DNA from 2 places in the Micromonospora sp. R77 genome. Region 2 is predicted to be linked to the other one. Evidence: riboswitches for the same ligand, from Rfam matches in the RefSeq annotation. Region 2 holds a riboswitch; the other holds the start of a gene.

Region 1 (11,006 bases), 660 kb from region 2:
GGGAGATCGCGTACGCGCTGGTCGACGAGCACGTCGCGCACATCGTCGCCGACGCGGTCAGCCACGCCGGGGAGGGGCCGTGAGCGAGGGTACGTTGCGCAACACCCGCCAGCGGACGGCGGTGAGCACCCTGCTGGCCGAGGTGGAGGGCTTCCACAGCGCCCAGGAGCTGCACGCCATGCTGCGCCAGCGGGGTGAACGGGTCGGCCTGACCACCGTCTACCGGACGTTGCAGGGGCTCGCCGACGCCGGTGACATCGACGTGATGCGCCCACCGGGCGGTGAGCACCTCTACCGGCGGTGCAGCGAGGGCCACCACCATCACCTGGTCTGCCGCGCCTGCGGGCGGACCGTCGAGGTGGCCGGCCCGGCCGTGGAGAGCTGGGCCGAGCGGGTCGCCGCCCAGCACGGGTACGCCGAGGTCAGCCACACCCTGGAGATCTTCGGCACCTGCCCGGCCTGCGCCGGCCGATAGAACCGACCCGTGCCCGGACGGCCGGGGCGTGGCACGCTGTCCGGCGTGAAGATCTACGCCGACCGTTTTCCCACCGCCCTCCGTCAGCTCCTCACCGACCTGCTCGTCGTGGTCTGGGTGTACGCGGCGATCCGCTTCGCACTCTGGCTGCACGACCTGGTCGAGAAGCTGGCCGTACCCGGGAAGAAGCTGGAGGGGGCCGGCGGCGGCCTCGCCGACAACCTGGCCGACGCCGGCGGCAAGGTCGGCCGGGTGCCGCTGGTCGGCGACGAGCTGACCGCGCCCTTCACCCGGGCCGCCGACGCCGCCCGGGCGATGGCCGAGGCGGGCCGCGACCAGCAGGAGCTGGTCGGCCAGCTCGCCCTCGCGCTGAGCATCGCGGTGCTGGTCTTCCCGCTCGGGCTGGTGCTCTTCGGCTGGCTGCCGCTGCGGGTCCGCTGGATGCGCCGGGCCGGCGCGGCCAAGGCGCTCGCCGCCGTGCCCGCCGGGCGGGACCTGCTGGCGTTGCGCGCCCTGGCCGGTCAGCCGCTGGGCCGGCTGGCCCGGATCGCGCCGGACGTGGCGGAGGCGTGGCGGCGCGGCGACGACGCCACCGTCGACGCGCTCGCCGCGTTGGAGCTGCGCGGACTCGGGCTCAAGCCCGGTCGGTAGGGTGTCCGGGTGCTCTACTTCCTGATCGTCGTCGCCGTGCTGCTGCTGGTGTACGCGGGTGTCCTGGTGAGCTTCGTCCGTAAGGGTCGCAAGATCCCGCCGGCGGCGTACCTGGTGCTGGCCGGGCTGAACGGGCTCATCCTGGCCGCCGTGATCGCCTGGGCCGTCGCCCGCTGAGCGCTCGGCGCGGCCCGCGCTGGGGTGTTAGCAGGGGCCCCCTGCTATGCAGCAGGCGTTAACAGGGGGCCCCTGCTTTCACTCGGGGCGGGGGATGCGGCGGCGGACGTCCTCGGCGGTGGACGGGCCGGGGGTCCAGCGGGCCACCCAGGGGGCATCGTCCGGCGGGGTGGCGATCCCCTCCTCCAGCGCGGCGTACCGGCCGGCGAGGATGCGCTTCGCGGCTGTCACGTCGAGGTCGTCGGTGTTCGACCAGAGCCCGGTGAACAGCTCGTCGATCCGCAGCCGGGCCTGCCGGCAGAACAGGTCGGCCAGCTCGACGTTCTCCGGGCGCTCGGCCCGCTCGGCGGTGGCCCGGACGCAGACCGCGGACATCGCGAACAGCTCGGCGCCGATGTCCACCACCCGGCCCAGGAACGCCTGCTTGCGCTCCATCTTGCCCTGCCAGCGGGACATCGCGTAGAAGGTGGACCGGGCCAGCTTGCGGCTGGTCCGCTCGACGTGCCGCAGGTGACCGGCGAGCGGACCGAAGTCGGCGTACGCGCCGGGCGTCTGGCCCTTGCCGACGGCGAGGGTGGGCAGCCACTTGGCGTAGAAGACGCCGGCCTTCGCGCCCGCCTTCGCCTTGCGGCCGAGGCCGGCGTCCGGGTCGATGATGTCGCCGGCCACCGAGAGGTGGGCGTCGACCGCCTCGCGGGCGATCAGCAGGTGCATGATCTCGGTGGAGCCCTCGAAGATCCGGTTGATCCGCAGGTCCCGCAGGAGCTGCTCGACGGCGGCCGGCCGCTCGCCCCGGGCGGCCAGCGAGTCGGCCGTCTCGTAGCCGCGCCCACCGCGGATCTGGACCAGCTCGTCGGCGATCTTCCAGGCCATCTCGCTGGCGTAGAGCTTCACCAGCGCCGCCTCGATCCGGATGTCGTTGCGGTCGTCGTCGGCGAGCAGGCAGCACAGGTCGAGCATGGACTCCATGCCGTACGTGGTGGCGGCCATGAAGGCCAGCTTCTTGGCCACCGCCTCGTGCTCGCCCACCGGCCGGCCCCACTGGACCCGGTCGGCGGCCCACTCCCGGGCCACGTTCAGCGCCCACTTGCCCGCGCCGACGCACATCGCCGGCAGCGAGAGCCGCCCGGTGTTCAACGTGGTCAGGGCGATCTTCAGGCCCTTGCCCTCGCCGCCGATCACGTTCTCCCTGGGCACGAAGACGTCGTGGAAACGGGTCAGGCTGTTCTCCAGGCCGCGCAGGCCGATGAAGGAGTTCCGCCGTTCCACGGTGATGCCCTCGCTGTCGCCCTCGACCACGAAGGCGGTGATCCCGCCGCGCCGGCCCTCGGCGGCGGGCACCCGGGCCATCACCACCAGCAGCGTGGCGACGGTGCCGTTGGTGGCCCAGAGCTTCACCCCGTTGAGCCGGTAGCCGCTGCCGTCCTCGGTCGGTTCGGCGGTGGTCGCCAGCCGGGCCGGGTCGGAGCCGACGTCCGGCTCGGTGAGCAGGAAGGCGGAGACCTCACCGGCGGCGAGCCGGGGCAGGAACCGCTCCTTCTGCTCGGTGGTGCCGAACATCTTCAGCGGCTGCGGCACGCCGATCGACTGGTGCGCCGAGAGCAGCGCGCCGATCGCCGGGCTCACCGAACCGGCCCGCATCAGGGCCCGGCAGTAGTGCAGGTTGCTCAGCCCCAGCCCGCCGTACTTCCGGTCGATCTTCATGCCGAAGGCGCCCCGGCGGGCCATCCCCTGGAACACCTCGTCCGGGATGGACGCGTCCCGCTCGATGGCCGCGCCGTCCACCTCGGCGTCCAGGTACGCCCCGAACCCGGCGAGGAACTCCTCGGCGCGCGCCACGTCGTCCGGGTCGGCACGCGGCCAGGGGTCGATCAGGTCGAGCCGGAACCGGCCGAGGAAGAGCTCCTTGCCGAAGCTGGGCCGGTCCCAGGCCGACTCGCGGGCCGCCTCGGCGACCTGCCGGGCCTCCTTCTCGGAGACCTGTCCCGCCTCGGCGGGCAGCGGTGCCGCCCCGCCGGCCTCGTCGACCGCCGCCGCCGTCGCCGCCGCCGCCTCGTCCCCGGGGGCTGCCGTCTCCTCGGCGGCCGGCCCGCCGCCGGCCGCCGGTGCGGCGTCGTCGATCGGGGCGACGCGGCCGGTGGGACCCCCCGTCCCGTCGGGTCGGCTGTTCTGTGTCGTGGTCACGGCTGCCTCCTCGAACCTCGGTCCGGCTGCGTCGACGTGCTCGACGAAAACGACGCTACCCCCGGGTGTTACCCAGGGGTAGCGTCCGCTGCACGTCCGATTTGGCGTACCGGCCCGTCCGTGGCGAGGGGTCAGTCGCCGGTGAGCACCTGCGGGTCGTCGTCATCGTCGTCGATGTCGTCGTCGCCCCAGCCGCGCCGAAGGAACGGCAGGAACATCCAGAAGGTGAGGAACCAGACCGCGGTGACCGCGGTGAGGATCAGGGCGGTCGAGCGGTGCAGCACGAAGTCGGTCACCAGCAGCACCGCGCTGACCATCGAGATCAGCATGAAGGCCAGGCCCCCGCTGGCCATCCGGTGCGCGAACCGGACCAGCTCCGGCTTGCGCCCCTGCCGGAACAACGCCCGGTGGAAGGCGACCGGCGAGATGATCATCGCGGCGGACGCGGCGGCGGAGAGCAACGCGACGATGTAGACGTCCTTCTGGAAGCCACTGGTCCGGGTGAAACCGTTGCTGAACGGCAGGGTCAGCAGGAACGCGAAGAGGATCTGCACACCCGTCTGCGCCACCCGCAGCTCCTGGAGCAGGTCGGCGAAGTTGCGCTGCCAGCGCTGCTTCTCGGTTTCCTTGGACACGCGCAACCTCCACGGAAGACGGTACTGCCGGCGGGGAGCACCCCGTCGGCAGCAACGCCAGTGCCCCGCCCGGACCTCGGCGAAACGCGACCCGCGCTCAGGAACCGCGGCGGATCCGGCCGGCGTACCGGGCCTCCAGCGCGGCGTTGTGCTCGTCGCCGCCGGTGATGTTGGCCGACAGGTAGACCGGGGGCCGCTCCCCCGCCGCCAGCAGCCGGGCGCACACCTCCGCCACGATCTGCTGGGCCAGCAGGGCGGCGGTGATCGAGGAGACCGCGCCGACCGCGCCGCCGTCGGGCAGCGGCAGGGTCGCGTCGCCGTACGGGGCGCCGTTGTCGAGCACCACGTCGGCGAAGTCGGCGAGCTTGCGCCCCGACGGGTGGCGGGACGTCATCCGGCCGGAGTGCGCGGTCGAGGTGATCGCCACCAGGGCGTGCCCGCGCTGCTTCACCAGCGACGCGAACTCCACCATCGCGCCGTTGACGCCGGAGTTGGAGGCGAGCACGAAGATGTCCTGCGGGCGTACCGGGGCCAGCTCGTAGAGCCGGTGCGCCACCGCCGGGTCACGCTCCAGGTGCGGCCCGAGGATGCTCGCGGGCTCGCCGCCGTGCAGCACCAGGTCACGCAGCGCGATCCGGTTGGTGGGCACCAGCCCGCCGGCCCGACCGGCGATCTCCATGGCGAGCGCCTCGGAGTGCCCGGTGCCGAACGCGTGGATCACCCCGTCCGCCCGCAACGCCTCGGCGACCAGGTCGGCGGCCCGCCCGACCGCCTCCCGCTGCCCGGCGGCCACCCGGGCCATCGTCGCGGTCACCGTCGCCAGGTACGCCTCGGCGCTCACCGTCATGCTTCCTCCGTCCGTCGGTTACGGGCCAGCCACTCCACCGCGAAGCCGACCGCCGCGCGCTGCCGCACCAGCCGGCCCTCCCCGGCACCGACCGGCCCCACCCGGACCGCCCCGGTCGCCTCCAGGTCGCGGCCCAGTTGCCCGAAGTCGCTCTCGTCCAGGTCCACGTCGTCCCACCACACCCACTCCCGGCCGCCGTCGCCGGTCCGCACGGCGGCCCCCAGCCGCGTCCGCGGTGCTCCGGGCCGGCGGTACTCCGCCAGGTGCAGCGAGGTGTTGGAGCCGTGGTCGACGCCGAGCAGCAGCACATCGGCGCCGAGGTCGTAGAGCCGGGCCAGCGGGGAACCCTCGCCGAGCATGTCGGCCCGGGAGTGGTCGGCGACGATCCGGCCGGCGGCCGGACCGACTGCGGCGAAGGAGACCTGCGGGTGGTCGCTGCGCAACGCGCCGGGCCAGGTGCGGACCTGCTCGGCGAGCGCGCCCATGAACCGGCTCGGGCTCAGCGCCGGGTCGAAGCCCGGCAGCTCCGCCCGGATCACCGGCCACCAGTCCGCCGGCACCGGCGGGTTGCACCACCCGGCCGGATCGCTGTTCTCCGGGGTGTGGGTGGGCACCACCAGGGTGCCGTCCGGTCCGAGCACGTCGCGCAGCGCCAGCACCACCGTCTCGGGGCCGCCGCAGACGAACCCGAGCCGGCGCAGCGCCGCGTGCACCAGGACGACCCCGCCGGGGCGTACACCGAGGTGGTGGAACTGCGCGGCGAGCGACGCGCGGGTGTGCGGCCGGGCCGGCGCGGACGCCGCGGTCACCCGCCGACCCGGGCGAGGATCGCCTCGGCCAGCGGACCGGGGGCCGTGTCGGGGATCCAGTGGCTGACGCCGGGGAGCACCACGAAGCGGAAGTCGCCGGTCACGTGCCGGGCGCACGCCTGCGCGGCGGTGCGGCCGATCGCGACATCCCGGTCGCTCCAGACGAAGGTGGTCGGCACCTGCACCGGCGGGATGGCCTTCATGTCCGCTCCGGACATCGCCCGGTACCAGTTCAACGCGGCGGTCAGCGCACCCGGCTCGCGCAGCGGATCGACGTAGCGGGCCACCCGGGCGGCGTCGCCCACGTCGGAGAGCATCCGGCGCAGCACGGCCGCGTCGAACGAGAGCAGCACCCGCTCCGCGAGGTGACGTCTGCGGAACAGTGCCATGTAGGTCGACCGGGCCCGCTGCCCGAAGTCGGTGGCCAGCGCGTCCGCCATCGCCGTCGGGTGCGGCACCGAGACCGCGGTGAGGCTGCGGACCAGCTCCGGCCGCGCCCCGGCGAGCCCCCACGCCGTGACCGCGCCCCAGTCGTGCCCGACCACGTGCGCCGCCGCGACGCCGAGCGCGTCGAGCACCGCCGCCGCGTCGTCCACCAGCTCCGGGATCCGGTACGCCCCGACCTCCGCCGGCCGGGCACCCGGCGAGTAGCCCCGCTGGTCCAGCGCGTACGTGCGCAGCCCGGCGGCGTGCAGCGCGGGCAGCACGTCGTCCCACTCCCCGCTGTGCTGGGGGAAACCGTGCAGCAGCAGGACGGGCGGGCCGTCCTCAGGGCCGCCGGTGTGCACCTCGAACGTCAGACCCCGCGCCTCGACCCGCATGATCGCCACCCTACCCAGCAAGCGGGTCCTGCTGGGTCGTCGACGCAGGTCGGTGCTAGCGTCTGCCGAGACAACTTCACATCCGACAGGGGAGCGCACAGCGCTGAGAGTGCGGGCACCGCCCGCAGACCCTCGAACCTGATCTGGGTAATGCCAGCGCAGGGAGTTCGGTCGACCTCCAGCCGCGCCGTGGTCCGGTGACAACCGGGCGCGGCGTGCGTCTTGCCTGGTTCGTACCACTGAACTGGGAGCATTCATGAACCACACGGACAGCAACCGCTGGCGCACCATCGACATCGTGGTCGCCTCGGTGATCGCGGTCGCCTTCGGCGTCATCTTCTGGGCCTGGGGCCTGGTCTGGAGCGCCACCGAGGGTGCCTTCGCCTTCTTCCCGCCCGCGCAGACCCTGCTCTACGGCGTGTGGCTGATGCCGGCCGTGCTGGGCGGGCTGATCATCCGCAAGCCCGGTGCGGCGCTGTACTGCGAGACGGTCGCCGCGGTCGTCTCCGCGCTGCTGGGCAGCCAGTGGGCGGCCACCGTCATCCCGCAGGGCATCGTCCAGGGCCTCGGCGCCGAGCTGGCCTTCGCCGCCTTCCGCTACCGCTCGTTCCGGCTGCCCACCGCGCTGCTGGCCGGCGCGTTGACGGGGCTCAGCGCCGCGCTCTTCGACTTCTTCGTCTGGAACGCCGCCTACGACCTGTCCAGCTACCGCCTCCCGTACGCGCTGCTCACCATCGTCAGCGCCACGATCATCGCCGGCGCCGGCTCCTGGCTCCTGACCCGCGCCCTGGCAGCCACCGGCGCCCTGGACCGCTTCCCCGCCGCCCGCGACCGCACCCTGGTCTGACCCCCTGCACCCCCACCCTGCCGAGTTGATCATGGAGTTGACGGCGATGTGGATCTCTGAAACGTCCGTCAACCTCATGATCGACTCGGCAGGGTGGTGCCGGGAAGGAGGTGGGGGCCGGTGGGTGCGGTAGTTCTGCGGGGGTTCGGGTGGCGGCACGCGGGGCGGCGGGCCTGGGCTCTGCGGGGGGTGGAGCTGCGCGTCGAGCGTGGGGAGCGGGTGCTGCTGCTGGGGGCGTCGGGGGCGGGTAAGAGCACGCTGTTGGCCGCGCTCGCCGGGCTGCTGCCCGCGGACTCCGGGGAGCAGGAGGGCAGCGTCGAGATCGACGGACTCGACCCGCGCGCGGGCCGCACGCAGGTCGGCGTCGTCTTCCAGGACCCGGAGAGCCAACTGGTGATGGCCCGGTGCGGCGACGACGTCGCGTTCGGGCTGGAGAACCGGGGCGTACCGGCGGCCGAGATCTGGCCCCGGGTGGACGAGGCGCTGCACCGGGTCGGCTTCCCGTACCACCGGGACCGGCCCACCGCCGCCCTCTCCGGCGGCGAACAGCAACGCCTCGCGCTCGCCGGGGCGCTGGCCCTACGGCCGACGCTGCTGCTGCTCGACGAGCCGACCGCCAACCTCGACCCGGCCGGCGCGGCGCTGATCCGGCGGGCCGTCGCGGACGCCGTCGACGCCGACACCACCCTGATCCTGGTGGAGCACCGGGTCGCCGAGGCGCTGCCGCTGGTCGACCGGGTGGTCGTCCTCGAACCCGGCGGCGGGGTCCGGGCCGACGGACCGCCGGCCGCCGTCTTCGCCGCGCACGGCGACGCGCTCGCCGCCGAAGGGGTCTGGGTGCCGGGTCGGACCGTGCCGCCCCGGCCCGCGACCACGCCCGCCGGGGAGCCGCTGATCACCGCCGACCGGCTCGGCCTGCCACCCCGGCTGGCGGAAACCGATCTTCGGGTACGCGCCGGCGAGGCGCTCGCCGTGCTCGGCCCCAACGGCGCCGGCAAGTCCACCCTGGCGCTGCTCCTCGGTGGCCTGCTCCGCCCCGGCACCGGTACGGCCACCGCCACCCCCGCCCTGGCCGGCCGGGACGCGCGCACTCCCCCGCACCGCTGGCGGGCACCCGCCCTGGCCGGGCGGATCGGCTCGGTCTTCCAGGACCCGGAACACCAGTTCGTCACCGGCACCGTGCACGACGAACTGGCCCTCGGTCCCCGCCGGACCGGCCAGCCCGAGCCGGCCGTCCGGGCCACCGTGGACGCCCTGCTGGAGCGGCTGCGACTGGCGAAGCTGGCCGGTGCCAACCCGTACACCCTCTCCGGCGGGGAGGCGCGGCGGCTGAGCGTGGCGACCGCCCTGGCCACCGCGCCCCGCCTGCTGATCTGCGACGAGCCCACCTTCGGTCAGGACCGGCGGACCTGGCTCGGGCTGGTCGACCTCTTCGCCGAGCTGCGCGACGCCGGGCACGGCATCGTCGCGGTCACCCACGACACCGACTTCGTCGCCGCACTGGCCGACCGCACTCTCACCCTGGAACGCCGATGACGACCACCGCCGCACCCGAGCGCGCCGTCACCCCGGAGCGATCGTGATCGACGTGCAGCCGGTGGCGGTGCCCGGCGCACCGCTGGCCCGGCGGAACCCGGTGGCGAAGCTGGCCGCCGCGATGGTCTTCTCGTTCGTCCTGATCGCCACCCTGGACCCGGTGGCCCCGGCGCTGGCCATCGCCGCCGAGCTGGCCCTGCTGCCGCTCTTCGGCATCCGCTACCGGGTGCTGGCCCGGCGGGCCTGGCCGCTGCTGGCCAGCGCCGGGGGCATCCTGGTCACCCTGGTGCTCTTCGCCGCCGACCGGTCCGGGCGGGTGCTGCTCGACGCCGGTCCGGTGGTGGTCACCTCGGGGGTGCTGGTCGCCGCGCTCGGCCTGGTGCTCCGGCTGCTCGCCGTGGCGCTGCCCGGGATCATCGTCTTCGCCACCACCGACCCGACCGACCTGGCCGACGCACTGGTGCAGAACGCGAAGGCGCCGGCCCGGTTCGCCATCGGTGCGCTGGCCGCGTTCCGGCTGGTGCCGCTGCTGGAGCAGGAATGGCAGATGATCAGCATGGCGCGCCGGGCCCGGGGGGTGGACGCCGGGCGCAATCCGCTGGCCAAGCTGCGACTGTTCGCCTCGACCGCATTCGCGCTGCTGGTCGGGGCGATCCGCCGGGGTACCCGGCTGGCGGTGGCGATGGACGCCCGTGGCTTCGACGCCGGGACGCCACGTACGGTCGCCCGGCGGCAGGACTTCACCCGGGCCGACGCCCTGCTGATCGCCGGGGCGGCGGCGTTGGCCGGCGGGGCGCTCACGGTCAGCGTCCTGCTGGGCACCTTCCGCCCGCTGATCGGCTGACCGACTGGTCGCTCCGGGGCGGTGTGGTTGCCGTTGCCGGGGCGACGACAACCACACCGGGGCCGGGTCAGCTGCGGCGGAAGGCGTACCGGCGGGCCTGGCCCTTCTGCTGGGCACGGCCGGCGAACCGGGCGTCCCGACCCGGCGGCGGACCGGCCTTCGGTGGGGCCGGCGACTCCACCGGCAGGGCGACCGGTGCCGCCGGGGCCACCGCGATCGTGTCGAGGTCGGGTGGGGTCAGGTCCACCAGGGACGGCTCCACGGACGGCTTGCGGGACTTCTTCGGACTGCGCTTGGCGGGCATCCACTACCTCCTTCTCACCGACGACCCTCCGTCGCATTGGACGGACGGACTCGGCGACGCGGGACCGGCCCACGGGGCCGGTAGCCGGGTTCCGACCACGACGACAGGGTCCGGCCGGACGAGCACGGGAAACGGGTCCGTCCGGGCGACGGGTCCGACCACGACGAGGGCCACGAGCCGCGGCAGTGGAGGAGGCGGACGCCCGGAAGCGGACAGCTCCGCGGCGGACGGCGGCGGAGCAGGCTCGACGATGAGGGCGTCAGTTACGCATGCCGACACGCTAACCGGCCGCCGGGCCGTTCCGCAGCCGATTTACTGGCACCATCGGCGGCATGCTGATCGCGTTCTCCATCACCCCGCTCGGCGTGGGTGAGTCCGTCGGCGACCTGGTCGCCGACGCCGTCCGGGTGGTCCGCGAGTCCGGACTGCCGAACCGCACCGACGCCATGTTCACCACCGTCGAGGGCGAGTGGGACGAGGTGATGGCGGTGGTGAAACGGGCGGTCGACGTGGTCGCCGCCGAGGCGCCCCGGGTCGGCCTGGTGCTGAAGGCGGACCTCCGCCCGGGTGTCACCGACGCGCTGACCGCCAAGGTCGCCCACGTCGAGGCCCGCCTCGCCGAGGACTGACGCGCGAGGGCTGACGGACGAACGCCGACCACCGAGCGTCACCGGAACCGCACCAGCCGTCGACGACCCGGCCCGGGCCGCCGTCGACCGCGATACGGTCGCAGCACGGCGACACGACGAGAGGTGGCGGTACGAATGGCGGAGCGGGCGCAGATCGGCGTGACCGGGTTGGCGGTGATGGGTCGTAACCTGGCCCGGAACCTGGCCCGCAACGGCTTCACCGTGGCGGTGCACAACCGTTCGCCCG
Region 2 (11,006 bases):
CCGACCACGCGCCCACCGCCACGGTCTGGGCGGTCGACGTCAACCAGCGCGCCCGCGACCTCACCGCCGCCAACGCCGCCCGGGTCGGTGCCGCCGACCGGGTCCGGGTCGCCGCCCCCGACGACGTACCGGCCGACGTCTCGTTCGCCGAGATCTGGTCCAACCCGCCGATCCGGATCGGCAAGAGCGACCTGCACGAGCTGCTGCGCCGCTGGCTGCCGCGGCTCGCCCCGGACGGCGTCGCCTGGCTGGTGGTCGCCCGGCACCTCGGCGGCGACTCGCTGCACCGGTGGCTCGTCGACGAGCAGGGCTGGCAGGTGGAGCGGCAGGCCAGCCAGAAGGGCTACCGGGTGCTGCGGGTCACCCGGTAATCGGGTGTCGGCCGCCCCGGTCGCTCGGGCAGGATGCCGGCGTGGGATATGTGGACGTGGCATCCGTCGGGCACCTGCTGCCCGACGGCCGGGAGCTCTTCACCGACGTGTCGTTCCGGGTCGGTGAGGGCGCCAAGGTCGCCCTGGTCGGCCCGAACGGCGCCGGCAAGACCACCCTGCTGCGGATGGTCGCCGGCGACCTGCCGGTGCAGACCGGCGTGATCGCCCGCTCCGGCGGGCTGGGCGTGATGCGGCAGTTCATCGGCATGATCGGCGACGACTCCACGCTCGCCGACCTGGCCCTCTCGCTCGCCCCGCCGACGCTGCGCGACGCCGGCCGCCGGCTCGTCACCACCGAAGCGGCCATGCGGGACGCCGAGGTCCGCGGCAAGTACAGCTCCGCCGCCGGCAAGGCGCAGCTCGCGTACGCGGACGCGCTCGCCGCCTGGGGGGAGTCCGGCGGGTACGACGCCGAGGTGCTCTTCGACACCGTCGCCACCATCGTCCTCGACCTGCCCTGGGACGCCGCCCGGGACCGGCCCGTCCGCACCCTCTCCGGCGGCCAGCAGAAGCGCTTCGCCCTGGAGCTGCTGCTGCGCGGCGGCGACGAGGTGCTCCTCCTCGACGAGCCGGACAACTTCCTCGACGTGCCCGGCAAGCGCTGGCTGGAGGCGCGGCTGCGCGAATCCGGCAAGTCGGTGCTCTATGTCTCGCACGACCGGGAACTGCTCGCCCAGACCGCCGACCGGGTGGTCGCCGTCGAGGGCGGCAGCGCGTGGGTGCACCCCGGCGGCTTCGCGAGCTGGCACGAGGCACGGGTGGCCCGCCACGCCCGCCTCGACGAGCTGCGCAAACGGTGGGACGAGGAACACCAGAAGCTGCGCGAGCTGATGCTGATGTACAAGCAGAAGGCCGCGTACAACTCCGACATGGCGTCCCGCTACCAGTCGGCGCAGACCCGGCTGCGCCGGTTCGAGGAGGCCGGGCCGCCGCCCGTACCCCCGAAGGACCAGGACATCCGGATGCGGCTGACCGGCGGGCGGACCGGCAAGCGCGCGGTGGTCGCCGAGCAGCTCGAACTCGACGGCCTGACCTACCCCTTCGACCTGGAGATCTGGTACGGCGACCGGGTCGCCGTGCTCGGCGCGAACGGCACCGGGAAGTCCCACTTCCTCCGGCTGCTCGCCCGGGGCGGCACCGACCCCGACCCGGCCGACCCGCCGGTCGACGGCGCGGCGGCGCTCGCCCCCGTCGCCCACGACGGCGTGGTACGCCTCGGCGCCCGGGTCCGGCCCGGGCACTTCTCGCAGACCCACGACCGCCCCGAGCTGACCGGGAAGACCCTGGTCGAGATCCTGTGGCGGGGCGACGAGCACCGCAAGGGCATGGACCGGCACGCGGCGATGGGCGTGCTGTCCCGGTACGAGCTGGCCGGCCAGGGCGACCAGCGGTTCGGCACCCTCTCCGGCGGCCAGCAGGCCCGCTTCCTGGTGCTGCTGCTGGAACTGTCCGGGGCGACCCTGCTGCTGCTCGACGAGCCCACCGACAACCTCGACCTCGCCTCCGCCGAGGCGCTGGAGGCCGGCCTCGCCGCGTTCTCCGGGACGGTGATCGCGGTGACCCACGACCGCTGGTTCACCCGCTCCTTCGACCGGTTCCTCCTGTTCGGCGGCGACGGCGAGGTGACCGAGCCGCCCGAGCCGGTCTGGGACGTCGGGTGAAAGGAGGGGCCCCCTGTTAACGCCAGACGTTGTGAAGGGGCCCCCTCTTAACAGCCGGCATAGGGTGGATCTCGTGACTGAGATGACCTACCGCCGGCTGGGCGACTCCGGGCTCGTGGTGTCCGTCGTCGGCGTCGGCTGCAACAACTTCGGCCGCAAGCTCGACCTCGACGGCACCCGCGCGGTCGTCGACGCCGCCCTCGACGCCGGGATCAACTTCTTCGACACCGCCGACATCTACGGTGAGCCGCAGGGCGGTTCGGAGGAGTTGCTCGGCCAGGCGCTCAAGGGCCGCCGCGACGACGTGGTGGTGGCGACCAAGTTCGGCATGGACATGCACGGGCTCAACGGCCCCGACCACGGCGCCCGGGGCGCGCGGCGCTACATCGCCCGGGCCGTCGAGGCGTCGCTGCGCCGGCTCGACACCGACCACATCGACCTCTACCAGATGCACGAACCCGACCCGGGCACCCCGATCGACGAGACCCTCGCCGCCCTGGACGACCTGGTCCGCGCCGGCAAGGTGCGCTACCTCGGCAACTCCAACTTCGCCGGCTGGCAGATCGCCGACGCCGACTGGACCGCCTCCTCCCAGGGCAGGGCCCGCTTCATCTCCGCGCAGAACCACTACTCGCTGCTGGAGCGCTCCGTCGAGGCCGAGGTCATCCCCGCCTGCGAGCGGTTCGGCCTCGGCATGCTGCCGTTCTTCCCGCTCGCCAACGGCCTGCTCACCGGCAAGTACCGGCGCGACCAGGCCCCGCCCACCGGCAGCCGGCTCTCCGGCGGCGGCCGGTACGCCGAGCGTCTCGCCGCCGCGAACTGGGACACCATCGAGGCGATCGAGGCGTACGCGGCCGAGCGCGGGCTCAGCATGCTCCAGGTGGCCATCGGTGGGCTCGCCGCCCAGCCGGCGGTGACCTCGGTGATCGCCGGTGCCACCACGCCCGAGCAGGTCCGCGCCAACGCCGAGGCGGGCGTCTGGCAGCCGACCGACGAGGACCTGGACGCCCTCGACGCGATCCTCTGATCCCGGCTCGTCCCTGCCCCGGCCCGCTCGACGGTGCCGGGGCAGGGCTTTCTCCGGCCCGGGCGGACGAGGGCATCCGGACAGCATGGCGTGCGGCTGCGGTCACCCACTGTCCCGGTCTCCACTCCGGACGGTGAATGGGAAAAACGTCACCGACTCTTCCGCCGACGCCCGGCGCGTCGTACGGTATGGCCGCAAGTGACCCACGGGAGCCCGGTGCACCGGGCTGAGAGGGGGGCTGGAGCCCCCGACCGTCGAACCTGATCCGGGTAATGCCGGCGCAGGGAGGAGTGTTGCCGTGCCGTCCCTGGGACGACTGCATCTGATCACCGACACCCGGCCGGGGCGGCACCCGCTCACCGTGCTGCGCGCCGTCCTGCCGGTGGCCCGCGCCGAGCTGGTCGTCCAGGTCCGGGTCGAGGACGACGCCACCGACCGCGAGGCGTACGAGCTGGCCCGGCGGGTGCTGGCGCTGTGCCGGCCGTACGGGGCGGCGTGCCTGGTCAACGACCGGTTGCACGTGGCGCTCGCGGTGGGCGCGGCGGGCGGGCACGTCGGCGCGGAGGACCTGCCGGTGCCGGCCGCCCGTCGGGTGCTCGGCTCCGGTGCCGTGCTCGGCGTCACCGCCCGGGACCCGGGTGCCGCCGCCGCGGCGGTCACCGGCGGGGCCAGCTATCTCGGGGTCGGCCTGCCACCCCACCGGCACCAAGACCGGCCTGCCCACGCCGATCGGCGCCGCCGGGGTGCGGGCGGTCGCCGAAGCGGTGGCCGTACCGGTGATCGCCATCGGCGGGGTCACCGCGGCGGCGGTGCCGGCGCTGCGCGCCGCCGGGGCGTACGGGGTGGCGGTGGTCGGGGCGGTCTCCGGGGCCGCCGATCCGGGCCGGGCCACCGCCGAGCTGCTCGGGGCGCTGACGTGCTGACGCCCGCGCTCCCGGATGTCGCTGTCGTGGGGGCGGGGCCGATCGGGTTGGCGATCGCCTGGCGGTGCGCGCAGCGCGGACTGCGGGTCGTGGTGCACGATCCCGCGCCGGGGTCGGGGGCGTCGCGGGTGGCGGCGGGGATGCTGGCGCCGGTCGCCGAGGCGTACTTCGGTGAGCACGAGCTGACCGGGTTGCTCGCCGAGTCCGCCGCCCGCTGGCCGGGATTCGCCGCCGAGCTGGCCGCCGCCTCCGGGCAGGAATTCGGCTACCGGACCGAGGGGACCCTGCTGGTCGGGTTGACCGGGGACGACCTGGCGGAGGCGCGGCGACTCTGGTCGTACCAGCAGGGGTTGGGGCTGCCGATCACGCCGCTGCGCCCTCGCAGCTGCGCGACCGCGAGCCGGCGCTGGCCCCCGGGTGCGCGGCGGCGCGGTCGCGCCCGGCGACCACCAGGTCGACCCGCGACGGCTGGTGACCGCGCTGCGGGCCGCCGCCGAACGGGCCGGCGCGACGCTGCTGCCCGGTCGGGTGGAGCGCCTGTCCGACGTGGCCGCGCGGGTCACCGTGGTCGCGGCCGGCTGCGGGGCCGCCGCGCTCACCGGCCTCCCGGTCCGCCCGGTGAAGGGGCAGGTGCTCCGGCTCCGCGCGCCCGGTCGCGGCACGCCGGGCTTCCGGCACGTGATCCGGGGGTACGCCGACGGCGAAGCGGTCTATCTGGTGCCCCGGGCCGACGGCGAGGTGGTGGTCGGGGCGACCGTCGAGGAGCGCGGCGACACCGAGGTGACCGCCGGGGCGGTGCTGCGGTTGCTCCGCGCCGCCGTCGACCTGGTCCCCGAGCTGGCCGAGTACGACCTCGTCGAGGCGACCGCCGGGCTGCGCCCCGGCACCCCCGACAACGCGCCGGTCCTCGGCCCGCTGCCCGGCCGGCCCGACGTGCTCGCCGCCACCGGCCACCACCGGCACGGCATCGTGCTCACCCCGGTCACCGCCGACCTGGTCACCGGGCTGATCGTCACCGGCGAGCCGGACCCGCTGCTCGCCCCCTTCCGCCCGGACCGCTTCACCACCATCGAGGAGGAGACGTGCGACTGATCGTCAACGGCGCGGGGCGGGAGCTGCCCGGTGGGTCGACCGTGGCGGACCTGGTCCGCGCGGTCACCGACCAGCGGCGTGGCCTCGCGGTCGCGGTGAACGGCGAGGTGGTGCCGCGCGGCGGCTGGCCGGCGACGCTGCTGGCCGACGGCGACCGGGTCGAGGTGCTCAGCGCCGCTCAGGGCGGGTGAGCGGGATGTCCTTCGAACTGGCCGGCAGCACGTTCGGGTCCCGGTTGATCCTCGGCACCGGTGGCGCGGCCAACCTGCACGTGCTGGAGCAGGCGATCCGTGCCTCCGGTACGGAGCTGGTCACCGTCGCGCTGCGCCGGGTGGACACCGCCCCCGGCACCTCCGGCGGGCTGCTCGACCTGCTGGACCGGTGCGGGGTGAAGCTGCTGCCGAACACCGCCGGCTGCCACACGGCCGGCGAGGCGGTGAAGGTGGCGCACCTGGCCCGGGAGGCGTTCGACACCGACTGGGTGAAACTCGAGGTGATCGGCGACGAGCGCACCCTCCTGCCCGACGGGGTGGAGCTGCTGCGTGCCGCCGAGGAGCTGGTGGCGGACGGGTTCACCGTGCTGCCGTACACCTCGGACGATCCGATCCTGGCCCGCCGGCTCGCCGACGCCGGCTGCGCCGCGGTGATGCCGGCCGGCGCGCCGATCGGCTCCGGGCTGGGCGTCACCAACCCGCACCACATCCGGCTGATCCGGCAGGGCGTGGACGTGCCGGTGATCCTCGACGCCGGCATCGGCACCGCCTCCGACGCGGCGCTCGCCATGGAGCTGGGCTGCGACGCCGTGCTGCTGGCCAGCGCCGTCACCCGGGCCGCCGACCCGGTGGCGATGGCCACCGCGATGCGCCTGGGCGTCGAGGCCGGTCACCTGGCGTACGGCGCGGGCCGCATCGCGCGCCGCTACCACGCCCTCCCCTCCACCCCCGACGACGGAAGGCCCGACCTGTGACCCCGCCACCCACCGCGGCTCCGGCGGCGGATCTTGGACGGAGCAGGCCCTCGGCGGGGCCCGAACCGTCCAGGATCGCGCTGCCGTCGGGCGTCGTGCTGTTGACGGATCGGCGCGTGGCGCGGGGACCGCTGGTGGACGTCGTCGCGGCGGCGGTGCGCGGGGGAGTGCGCTGGGTGGTGCTGCGGGAGAAGGACCTGCCCAGCGCCGAGCGCGCCGCCCTCGCGGCCGAGCTGCGGGCGATCCTCGCCGACGCGGGCGGCACCCTGATCGCCGCCGGCCCCGACCCGCTCGACGGCGACGCCGTCCACCTGCCGTCGGCCGGCCCCTGTCCGCCGCCCCGGCTCGCCCTGGTCGGCCGTTCCTGCCACGACGAGCCGGAACTGGCCCGCCTCACCACCGAGCACTACGTCACCCTCTCGCCCGTCTTCCCCACGAAGACCAAACCCGGCTACGGGCCACCGTTGCACGCGCGGGAACTGCGAAGGCTGATCGAGGCCAGCCCTGTGCCGGCGCTCGCCCTCGGCGGCATCGAGACACCGGAACACGTCCGAGCCTGCGTCGAGGTGGGAGCCGTCGGCGTCGCGGTGCTCGGCGCAGTCATGCGATCCGACGACCCCACCGAGTCAGCCACCACGCTGACCCGCGCCTTCGAGGGAGCTTTCAGGTGACCCCCACGACCGTGCTCACGATCGCCGGCTCGGACTCCGGGGCCGGTGCCGGGATCCAGGCCGACCTGAAGGTCTTCGCGGCCCTCGGCGCGTACGGCACCTCGGTCGTCACGGCGGTGACCGCGCAGAACACCCGGGGCGTCGACGCCGTCCTGCCACTGCCCCCGCAGACCGTGCGCGACCAGCTCGACAGCGTGCTCGGCGACTTCGACGTACGCGCGGTGAAGACCGGGATGCTCGGCACCCCGGCGGTCGCCGACGCGGTGGCCGACGCGGCGAAGGGCGGGCGGCTGCCGTACCTGGTGGTCGACCCGGTGCTGGTGGCGACCAGTGGACACCGGCTCGGCGTGGTGGAGGCGGTCGAGCGGCTGTTGCCGTACGCGATGGTGGCGACGCCGAACTGCGCGGAGGCCGCCGCCCTCACCGGACGGCCGGTGACCACGGTCGAGGAGATGGTTGCGGCGGCCGAGGCCCTGGCAGCCGGCGGCCCGGCGCACGTGGTGGTGACCGGCGGTGACGTGGACGCGGCCGGTGAGTCGGTGGACGTGCTGGCCGGCGGCGGGACCACCACGCTGCTGCGGGCGCCCCGGGTGGCGACGCGGCACAGCCACGGCACCGGCTGTTCGTTCTCGGCGGCGATCGCCGTCCGGCTGGCGGCGGGCGACCCGATGCCGGTCGCGGTCGCCGCCGCCAAGGAGTACGTCACCCGCGCGCTGACCGGTGCGCGGGAGTGGGAGCTGGGCGCGGGACGCGGCCCGCTGGACCACTTCGGCTGGTCCCGTTGACCATCAGGGAGGCTGTCATGCAGGCACGTCGCAAGGTCTATGTGGAGGGGTCACGGCCGGACGTCCGGGTGCCGTTCGCCGAGGTGGAGCTGACCGGGGAGAACCCGCCGCTGCGGCTCTACGACACCTCCGGCCCCGGCTCCGACCCGGAGGTGGGGCTGCCCCCGCTGCGCGGGCCGTGGATCGCGGCGCGGGGTGACGTGGCGCCGGTACGCGGTGCCGGCACCCCGCTGGCCGGCACCCGGCCGACCCAGCTGGCGTACGCGCGGGCCGGGATCGTCACGCCGGAGATGGAGTTCGTGGCGATCCGGGAGAGCACGGCACCCGAGTTCGTCCGGGACGAGATCGCGGCCGGGCGGGCGGTGCTGCCGCTCAACGTCAACCACCCGGAGTGCGAGCCGGCGATCATCGGCAAGGCGTTCCTGGTGAAGGTCAACGCCAACATCGGCACCTCGGCGGTCAGCTCCTCGGTCGCCGAGGAGGTGGAGAAGCTGACCTGGGCGACCCGCTGGGGCGCGGACACGGTGATGGACCTCTCCACCGGCAAGCGGATCCACGAGACCCGCGAGGCGATCGTGCGGAACTCGCCGGTGCCGATCGGCACCGTGCCGATCTACCAGGCGCTGGAGAAGGTCGGCGGCGACCCGGTGAAGCTGAGCTGGGAGGTGTTCCGGGAGACCGTCATCGAGCAGGCCGAGCAGGGCGTCGACTACATGACGGTGCACGCCGGGGTGCTGCTGCCGTACGTGCCGCTCGCGGTGGACCGGGTCACCGGGATCGTGTCGCGGGGCGGCTCGATCATGGCCGCCTGGTGCCTGGCGCACCACGAGGAGAACTTCCTCTACACCAACTTCCGCGAACTGTGTTCGCTGCTCGCGAGGTACGACGTCACCTTCTCCCTCGGCGACGGACTGCGCCCCGGTTCCATCGCGGACGCGAACGACGAGGCGCAGTTCGCCGAGCTGCGTACCCTCGGCGAGCTGACGAAGATCGCCTGGGAGTACGACGTGCAGGTGATGATCGAGGGCCCCGGACACGTGCCCATGCACAAGATCAAGGAGAACGTGGACCTCCAGCAGGAGTGGTGCCACGAGGCCCCGTTCTACACGCTCGGCCCGCTGACCACCGACATCGCCCCCGCGTACGACCACATCACCTCGGCGATCGGCGCCGCGATGATCGGCATGTTCGGCACCGCGATGCTCTGCTACGTCACCCCGAAGGAGCACCTGGGGCTGCCCGACCGGGACGACGTGAAGGCGGGCGTGATCGCGTACAAGATCGCGGCGCACGCGGCCGACCTGGCCAAGGGGCACCCGGGGGCGCAGGCGTGGGACGACGCGCTGTCGAAGGCGCGGTTCGAGTTCCGCTGGTCCGACCAGTTCAACCTGTCGCTGGACCCGGAGACCGCGCGGTCGTACCACGACGCGACGCTGCCCGCCGAGCCCGCCAAGACGGCGCACTTCTGCTCGATGTGCGGCCCGAAGTTCTGCTCCATGAAGATCACCCAGGAGCTGAAGGAGTACGCGGCGCGCGGCATGCAGGACAAGTCGGCGGAGTTCCTCTCCTCCGGAGGTCGGGTCTATCTGCCCCTGGCCTGAGCCGCGCGGGTGGGGGCGGCCGGCGGGTCGGCCCCACCCACGATCGTGGCCCCGCCCAGGTCGGCCGGTCGACCGTCAGTCGCGGTGGTGGCGGCCGGTCCGCAGCGTACGACCCTCGGCCGGCTCGGTGTCCTGGGCGGGCCGGGCCAGGCCGGTGACCCAGTCGACGTACTCCTCGTCGTGCGCCGGCACCGCTTCCGGCTCGCGGCCGGCCCGGTCGGCGACGTTCTCCTCGCCGCCCTTCGCCCGGTTGCGCCGGAACAGGCCCCGCCGCAGCCGTGACTTCCCGCCGGTGGCTGCGTCGCCGCCCTCGGTGGTCGACCGGTCCGTCGCGTCCGACGTCGCGCCGTCGGCACCGGTCGCCCGGTCGTCGGTGCGCCGGGTCGAGGCACCGTCGTCCGGGGTGCGGCCCGTCGGGTCGTCGGCCCGCACGCGGCCCCCGTCCGGGGCGGCGGCCCGCGCAGGAAAGCCGCCCGGCGTCGCAGCGTCGTCCGTCGCGGGGTCCCCGTCCGGGGTGGCGGTGTCGGTCCGCCGGGCGGAGCCGAAGGCGTCCTGGCGGCCCGGCTCAGGTCGGGCAGGGCCCGGTGCCGGGGTCGGGGCGCGGGCTCCAGCGGCGTACGTCCGCCGGTGCCGTCCGGCGCCGGGTCCGGCGTACCACCGCCGGCGCGCGGGGTGACCGGCCAGGCCGGCGTCGGGGGGATGGGCCAGGCCGGCCGGACGTCGCCGGGGCGGTCCGCCTCGAAGATCGGGATGCGGGGGCGGGGCGACGGGCCGGCCGGAGTGCCGGCGGTCGGCGCGGCCTCGGTCCCGCCGGTCTTCGGGTCGCCGTCCGACGGGGCGTCCGGACCGGCGGCGGTCGCCGTGTCGTCCGGGTCGGGGGCGGGGGTTGCCGGCTCGGCGGCGGTACGGCGGGCCGCGGCGCGGCGCGGACGGCGGGTCGCGGTGCCGCCCACCGCGTCGGCCGGGCCGGTCGGCGGGGCGCCGGTCGTCGGGTCGTCCGTACCGGGGGTCGCGGGTGCCTGGTCCGGGGTGGAGTCGGCAGCCTCCGGCGCGGTCCCGGTCGTGGTCGACGCCGGCGCGGTCCCGGTCGTCGTCGGGGAGTCGGCCGGGGTCGGGGCGGCCGGCCCGGCGGTTCCCGCGGGTACGGGCGGTGCGGCGGGGGTGCGCGGCTTCCGGGTCCGCTTGGCGCGGCCGGTCGGGGCGGCGGTGCCCGGCGTCGGCTGCTCGGGCTGCCCCGGCCCGACGTCGGGGCCGGTCGTGGCGGACGGGCTGTCGGCGGGCCGCGCGTCGCGGAGGTTCCGGTGCCCGCGTCGGCGGGGCCGTTCGACGTCGGGCTCGGGGTGACTGCCGGGGTGGGCCTCGTCGTGCTCGCAGCGGCGGTCGGGGCGGGCGTGTCTTCCCCGGCCGGGGCTGCCGTGGTCGCGTCCACCGCCGCTGCCGTGGTCGCGTCCACCGGGGCGGCGGGCGTGACCGGCGTCCCGGCCGTGACCTGCTGCTTCGCCGCCGGGGTGGTGCGGTCAGCCGGCGTCGCCGGGGCCGGCTGCGCCGCCGGGTCGGCGGGCTGGGTGGACTGGGTCGGAGCGGTCGGCTGGCTCGGGGTGGTGGGCTGCGCGACGGTGGCCGCCGGCGGAGTGGACGGTGTCCGGTCGCCGGTGCCGGTGCCGGTGTCGGGCGTCCGGGCCGGCGGTCCGGCGAGCACGTCGATGGCGGAGGTGCGCCGGGCCGGCGGCAGGCCGGCGGGGACCGGTGCCGGGTTGCTGCCGGCGGGGCCGGCCAGTCCCAGTGCGCCGGGCTGGGCGACGCCGCGTCGTCCCGCCCGGTGGCGAAGAGGTCGACGGGCCCGGCCGC

What was found. A riboswitch is a leader RNA that binds a small molecule or an ion and turns the genes downstream of it on or off. The one in region 2 is predicted to bind thiamine pyrophosphate.
Region 1: another riboswitch for thiamine pyrophosphate. It lies ahead of MRQ36_RS06000 (ECF transporter S component); the one in region 2 lies ahead of thiE (thiamine phosphate synthase).

What each region holds. Positions count from the first base shown of each region.
Region 1 covers NZ_JALDST010000001.1:1,335,829-1,346,834, forward strand. Annotated here, with positions in the region: gene MRQ36_RS05955 (metalloregulator ArsR/SmtB family transcription factor) at 1-83, shown strand, start outside; gene MRQ36_RS05960 (Fur family transcriptional regulator) at 80-475, shown strand; gene MRQ36_RS05965 (hypothetical protein) at 521-1,126, shown strand; gene MRQ36_RS05970 (hypothetical protein) at 1,136-1,303, shown strand; gene MRQ36_RS05975 (acyl-CoA dehydrogenase family protein) at 1,382-3,487, opposite strand; gene MRQ36_RS05980 (DUF6328 family protein) at 3,619-4,122, opposite strand; gene MRQ36_RS05985 (sugar isomerase domain-containing protein) at 4,220-4,969, opposite strand; gene MRQ36_RS05990 (aminoglycoside N(3)-acetyltransferase) at 4,966-5,778, opposite strand; gene MRQ36_RS05995 (alpha/beta fold hydrolase) at 5,775-6,599, opposite strand; TPP riboswitch at 6,677-6,782, shown strand; gene MRQ36_RS06000 (ECF transporter S component) at 6,856-7,446, shown strand; gene MRQ36_RS06005 (ABC transporter ATP-binding protein) at 7,567-8,982, shown strand; gene MRQ36_RS06010 (energy-coupling factor transporter transmembrane protein EcfT) at 9,026-9,826, shown strand; gene MRQ36_RS06015 (hypothetical protein) at 9,894-10,130, opposite strand; gene MRQ36_RS06020 (MTH1187 family thiamine-binding protein) at 10,463-10,759, shown strand; gene gndA (NADP-dependent phosphogluconate dehydrogenase) at 10,895-11,006, shown strand, end outside.
Region 2 covers NZ_JALDST010000001.1:1,997,811-2,008,816, reverse strand. Annotated here, with positions in the region: gene MRQ36_RS09190 (class I SAM-dependent methyltransferase) at 1-371, shown strand, start outside; gene MRQ36_RS09185 (ABC-F family ATP-binding cassette domain-containing protein) at 413-2,092, shown strand; gene MRQ36_RS09180 (aldo/keto reductase) at 2,157-3,119, shown strand; TPP riboswitch at 3,316-3,423, shown strand; partial or broken gene thiE (thiamine phosphate synthase) at 3,418-4,042, shown strand; partial or broken gene thiO (glycine oxidase ThiO) at 4,036-5,134, shown strand; gene thiS (sulfur carrier protein ThiS) at 5,125-5,325, shown strand; gene MRQ36_RS09160 (thiazole synthase) at 5,322-6,101, shown strand; gene MRQ36_RS09155 (thiamine phosphate synthase) at 6,176-6,772, shown strand; gene thiD (bifunctional hydroxymethylpyrimidine kinase/phosphomethylpyrimidine kinase) at 6,769-7,557, shown strand; gene thiC (phosphomethylpyrimidine synthase ThiC) at 7,575-9,158, shown strand; gene MRQ36_RS09140 (hypothetical protein) at 9,234-9,590, opposite strand; gene MRQ36_RS09135 (hypothetical protein) at 9,724-11,006, opposite strand, start outside.